2 regions of the Orenia sp. genome follow, and region 1 is predicted to be linked to the other one. Evidence: riboswitches for the same ligand, from Rfam matches in the RefSeq annotation. Region 1 holds a riboswitch; the other holds the start of a gene.
What was found. A riboswitch is a leader RNA that binds a small molecule or an ion and turns the genes downstream of it on or off. The one in region 1 is predicted to bind thiamine pyrophosphate.

Region 1 (3,198 bases):
TAGTAATAATAGTTTTAGCTATATATTTATCTATTCCAAAGGAAGAAATTATTATTGAAGATCCTGCCTTGGAAAATGCTATTAGAGAGATAATAGATAAAGCTGATGGTAAGATTACTAAAAAAGATTTAAACAAAATTACAGAGCTTGATTTAGAGGGAAAAGGAATAAAGTCTATAGCAGGGATAGAAGCTATTGATTCTTTAAAGGTTTTGGATTTGAGTAAGAATAGTATAAATAATATAAGTCTATTGTCTAATCTAAAGGAGCTAACTTATTTAAATCTATGGTCTAATCAAATTGATGATATAAGACCTTTAGCCCAATTAAAGAATTTAAAGGTACTTCATTTAGATGATAATCAAATCAAGGATATTACCCCTTTAGCAAATTTGACTAAATTAGAAGAGCTTTATCTATGGGTCAATCGTTTAGAAAAGATAAGTCCCATAGTAAATCTACCTAATTTAAGGATTCTTGATATCAGTAATAATCCTATTGAGGATATAGGGAGTTTAGCTAAAGCAGAAGAATTAACTAGATTGATAGCAAGACGGAATGGGATTATTGATATAAGTTTTGTAGCTACTTTACAGAAATTAACTTATCTTGATTTAGGTAATAACTTTATTGAGGATATACTTCCTGTAGCAAATTTGGAAGAGATAAGGACTCTTCGCTTACAGCGAAATCAAATTACTGATATAAGTCCAATTATCCGATTAGCTAATTTGATAGAGCTTGAATTGAGTACCAATCCAATTGGGAATGTAGCCTTATTAAAGCAATTAAATAATTTAGAAGTTTTGGAGGTTAGGAGGACTGGTTTAAGTGATATTAATTTCTTAAAAGAGATGAAGAGCTTAAGCTATCTTGATTTGAGGTATAATCTGATTTCAGAGGTTATATCCTTAGCTAAATTGGCAGAGTTGAGACAATTATATCTAACAGGTAATCAAATTACTAAGATAGAAGGATTAAAAGGCTTAACAGGTTTAGAGAAGGTTGATTTGAGTGATAATCTAGTTGAGGATATTACACCTTTATCAGGTTTAAAGATTATCAATACTTTAAAATTATCTAAGAATATAGTAGCTGATATTGATGCATTGCAGAATTTAAAGTATTTAAAGGTGCTTAATCTAGCCAATAATCAGGTTAGTGAGATAGGGTTATTATTAAATCTACCTAAACTAAATCAAGTTGATTTAAGATTTAATCCTTTATATCAAAAAAAGGATAATAGCCAAGTTATAGAAGAATTAGTAGACAAAGGGGTAGCTGTTTATAGATAAGATATCGGCTTGTTCTGATTTTATGGCCTTGCAAAGTTAAATCTTTGTGGTATAATAAAGATATACTAAAATTGAATAAATTTTGCACCACTGGGGGAGTTCTGTTAGAGCTGAGAAAGAAATGAGATTTCTTGACCCCTTGAACCTGATCTGGGTAATACTAGCGTAGGGAAGTGGGCTTTTGAGAGGGTATTTATCTGCCTGTTCTTGTTTATAAATTCAAAAGCACAGTTCCTATTAGGGGCTGTGCTTTTTTCAATTCAATTAAAATTATTAACAGGGGTGTGAATATCATTAAAACAATCAGACTTACCTTTTCTGCATTATTAGTGGCGATAGGGACGATGACAGGGCACTTAATTTATATACCTGTTGGGATTGCAAAGTGTTTTCCTGTTCAACACGCTATTAATATCATATCAGCTATATTTTTAGGTCCAGGATATGCTGTATTAAATGCTTTTGCTATATCTCTGCTTAGAAATATTTTGGGAGTTGGTTCTTTATTGGCCTTTCCAGGGAGTATGATAGGTGCTTTTTTAGCAGGGACCTTATTTAAAAAGACCGCTAATAGATTCTATGCTATTGGTGGAGAGATTTTTGGAACAGGTATCATAGGAGGATTGTTGTCGTATCCTATTGCAAAATTTCTAATGGGCAAGGAGATAATGGCTTTCTTCTTTGTAATACCTTTTTTAGTAAGTACAATTGGAGGAAGCTTTATCGGGTATCTGTTAGTGAGAATATTTGAGAATAATAAAATCTTTAAAGAACTTAAGGAGGTGGAGAGATAAAATGAAGCAAGCCTTAACAATTGCAGGGTCTGACTCTGGTGGAGGAGCAGGGATTCAGGCTGATTTAAAGACGATGACAGCCTTTGGAGTTTATGGGGCATCGGTCATTACTGCTGTTACTGCTCAAAATACACTAGGAGTCCAAGGCTTTGAAACGGTGAGTCTAGATTTAGTTGCCAAGCAACTTGATTCAGTATTGAGTGATTTGAATTTCTCTGCTGCAAAGACTGGAATGTTAGCAACTAGTCAGATTATCAAGGTGGTAGCTAAGAAGGTTAAAGAGTATCAGCTTGAGAATTTAGTAGTTGATCCAGTGATGGTGGCTACTAGTGGTGATATTCTATTGGCTGAGGAGGCTATTGCTACTATTAAGGAAGAGTTGATTCCTCTAGCTAAGGTAATTACTCCAAATTTGAATGAGGCTAAGGTCTTGCTTGGTAGAGATATAGCTGAAGAGGTATCTTTAGAGCTTTTAGCTAGTGAACTACATAAGTTAGGTTCAGACTATGTCTTAGTTAAAGGTGGTCATCAGGTTGGTGAGAATGCCATCGACTTACTTTATGATGGAGTAGAGTTTATTGAATATACTAGCAAAAGGGTTGATACTAAGGATACCCATGGGACAGGATGTACTCTATCCTCAGCTATAGCTAGTAATTTGGCTTTAGGTTATGATGTTAAAGAGGCAGTCAAGAGAAGTAAGAAGTATATTACTGAGGCAATTAACGCTGGTTGTAAGGTTGGTCAGGGTAATAATCCTGTCAATCATTTTGCTATGGTATATAGTTTTGAATAGAATTGGGTGATTAGTATCTTAATTAAAAGATGAAGGGAGGGCTTCTAATGGAAAAGATAATAGCCAAGATTAAAGAAGAGAGACCTTTGGTCCATCATATAACCAATAATGTGACTGTCAATGATTCTGCTAATATTACTCTTTATTGGGGTGGACTGCCTGTAATGGCTTATGCCAAAGAAGAGGTAGCAGAGATGGTACAGGCTGCTTCTGCTCTGGTCTTAAATATTGGCACCCTAACTGCTGACTCTGTAGAAGCAATGCTGATAGCTGGCAAAGAGGCTAATAGCTTGGGAATTCCAATTATCTTTGA
Region 2 (3,198 bases), on a different contig from region 1:
GGCTTTAGCATAGAGAAGGGAAGCAATTTATCAGAGTTATGAGCTTTAATAATTTTTTATTGGTTTAGTCCAATGAATCTCGTAAACTTGCTATAAATGAGGGGGCAAACTATGAATAAATTCAAAAAAGTTCTAAAAAAGTTGAAAATAAGGGACAATAAAGTGATTAATGGTTTAATGAGTCATTTGACCAAGATATTATCTAGTATAACAATTATGAGGCAGGTTCAAGTAGGTTTTTTGTTATTGATAGTAATTAGCTTATTAACAGGAGGGCTAATTTGGCAGAATACCAATCAAATTAGTGGAAGAATTAATGAATTAAATGAAAGAGTAATACCAACTGTTAAGTTAAATTCAGCAATATCTAGGGATTCATTTTTAAATCAGATTAATATTTATCGTATATATACTGATTTAATGAGTCAAGAAGCCTTTGAAGTTTTAAATAAAGATGATTCTCTAAAAGGTCATATTGATAAGTTGAGAGAACATATCCACAATGAAGAAATGATAAGTAAAATAGATGAAGTTAGTGAATTAAATAATGAATTTAAAGATGATGTTCAAAAATTATTAGAATTTGAGGGAAATAGTATCCGAAAGAAGATGAGATTGAAAAAACTTGATGATCTTGTTCTTAGTATTAACTTAGCCAACCTTGATCTGAATAAACATGGTTGGAAGCAATTGGATCAAGATATTGAGAAGATAGTTAATTATACTGAAATCATCAAAGGAAGGGTGACTTTAATAGTATTGTTAAGTCTTCTAATTGGAACTATATTAGGATTTATTATCTCTTATGGGGTTAGTAATTTAACTGCTATAGTTAAGAAAAGAACAGCAGATGCTGTTAGTAAAGTAAAGATTGTAGCTAATACATCTCAAGAGATGGAAGCGATTGCTGATGAGGTTGATAATGAGATTACTCAGGCCTTTGCTGTGATTAAGGATTTAATTTCTGGAAACGCAGAGGTAGCTACAGCGGTAGATAAAGTATCAATATCGCTACAAGAGGTTCAAGGAGGGGTTAAGAAACTATCCCAACAGGCTAAAGTTATTTCTAATGCTGGTAAAGATACTTATAAAAGTATAGAGAATACAAGTCAGAAGATAGAATCAGGAACTAAAATTATTCATGAAACGGCTGATACAATGCAGGAGTTAAGAAGAAGTGCTGATAAGATAGGAAAGATCTCTGATAAGATTATGCAAATAACAGATCAGACGAATTTATTGGCGTTAAATGCTGCTATCGAGGCTGCAAGAGCTGGTGAGCATGGTAGAGGATTTGCTGTAGTAGCGGAAGAGATTAAGGAGTTGGCAACTGAGAGTATAGAGGCTACCAAAGAGGTTAAGGGAATTACCAAAGAGATTGAAGGGGTGGTAGAATCTGCTGTTGCTGTGATGAGTAAGTCTAATGATAAGTCTCAAGAGAGCATTATAGACATCTTTGATGAAATTAATAGCTTATCAAATCAAGTTGAAGAGAAGATGAAAGCAGTGATGTCTTCTTCTGAGAATCAGGTTATCTCTAGTGAGCAACTTAGCGGGGTAGTTGAAGAAATTTCGGCATCTAGCCAAGAGGTATCTGCTCAAACTGAAGAGACTTTAAGTTCTGCTGAAAAGATTAAGGACTTAATGACTGAAGTAACTCATGCGATTACCAACTTATACTTTAAGATTAAAGAGGGGTCAGAGGTCTCTCAAGAACAGTTGGAGGCTATCAATCAAGTAGTAGAAGCAAATCAAAAATTGAAAAAATAATCTATAATATTTTGGGCTAAGGTATTGAAATAAAGATTTAAAGTAGATATAATTTATAATAAGATTATAATAGAATATAAAGCTAGGGGTGCCTAATTGATAGGCTGAGAGGAGATTTATCCGATTATCTCCAACTCTTCAACCTGATCTGGTTAATACCAGCGTAGGGAAGCGGATTTAGATAGAAAAGCTTAGTAATATGATTAAGTTTTTTAAATAAAAATGCTCCCTATGTAGGGAGCATTTTTATTTTATGAAGGAGGGGAAAATGAGAATAAAGGTAAATGGTCAAGAAGAGAGTTTAGAACAAGAGATCAAGTTAATAGAATTTTTAGAGTCTAAAGGTCTAGAATTGGACCGCTTAGTAATTGAGTACAATAAGAGAGTTGTTAGTGGAGAAGAATGGGATGATATTATTTTAAAGGATCAAGATAGCTTAGAGGTTCTTAGATTTGTAGGAGGTGGATGAAATGATAGAAGAAAAATTAGTAATTGGTGGAGTTAAATTAGAGAGCAGATTATTTACAGGGACAGGTAAATTTCCTAGTAAAGAGGTTATTAGAGAGACCTTAGAAGCATCTAACTCTCAAGTAGTAACGATGGCTTTACGTAGAGTAGATTTTGATAATCCCGAAGAGAATGTGATTAATTATATTCCTGATAATTTTACTCTGTTGCCAAATACTTCAGGAGCCAGAACTGCTGAGGAAGTAGTCAGAATAGCTAGAATTGCCAAGGCAGCAGGCTGTGGTAATTGGATTAAGATTGAGGCTATCTCTGATAACAAATATCTAATGCCAGATAACCAAGAGACGATTAAAGCAACAGAAATTTTAGCTAAAGAGGGTTTTGTTGTACTTCCTTATATTAGTCCAGATTTAATGGTAGCTAAGAGGTTAGAAGAGGTAGGTGCAGCAGCAGTAATGCCTTTAGGTGCTCCAATTGGTTCTAATCGTGGTTTGAAGACTAAAGAATTGATTAAAATCTTAATTGATGAGATTGAGTTGCCAATCATTGTCGATGCTGGAATAGGTAAGCCTTCTCATGCAGCAGAAGCGATGGAGATGGGAGCAGATGCAGTTTTGGTCAATACAGCTATTGCTACAGCTAATGATCCAGTCAAGATGGCTCAAGCCTTTGACTATGCAGTGCAAGCAGGACGAATAGCTTATCTAGCTGGACCAGGTGCAGTTAAAGATTATGCTTCAGCTTCTTCACCACTAACAGGATTCTTAAAAGGAGAGTAGTTATGAGCTTTTATAAAGAGTATAAACAGGTAAAAGATATCGATTTTAATAGTTTTTTTGATCAAGTTACTAAATATGATGTTGAGAAGGTTTTAGCCAAAGATAGATTGAAGAGGGAGGATTTTTTAGTCCTACTATCACCATTAGCTAATCATTATTTAGAGGAGATGGCACAGAAGGC

Region 2: another riboswitch for thiamine pyrophosphate. It lies ahead of thiS (sulfur carrier protein ThiS); the one in region 1 lies ahead of thiW (energy coupling factor transporter S component ThiW).

What each region holds. Positions count from the first base shown of each region.
Region 1 covers NZ_JBSQYM010000008.1:27,573-30,770, forward strand. The annotation lists gene ACTCDL_RS02010 (leucine-rich repeat domain-containing protein) at 1-1,295, shown strand, start outside; TPP riboswitch at 1,378-1,484, shown strand; gene thiW (energy coupling factor transporter S component ThiW) at 1,589-2,089, shown strand; gene thiD (bifunctional hydroxymethylpyrimidine kinase/phosphomethylpyrimidine kinase) at 2,091-2,885, shown strand; gene thiM (hydroxyethylthiazole kinase) at 2,933-3,198, shown strand, end outside.
Region 2 covers NZ_JBSQYM010000164.1:2,568-5,765, reverse strand. The annotation lists gene ACTCDL_RS13365 (methyl-accepting chemotaxis protein) at 112-1,770, shown strand; TPP riboswitch at 1,845-1,957, shown strand; gene thiS (sulfur carrier protein ThiS) at 2,039-2,239, shown strand; gene ACTCDL_RS13355 (HisA/HisF-related TIM barrel protein) at 2,241-3,017, shown strand; gene thiH (2-iminoacetate synthase ThiH) at 3,020-3,198, shown strand, end outside.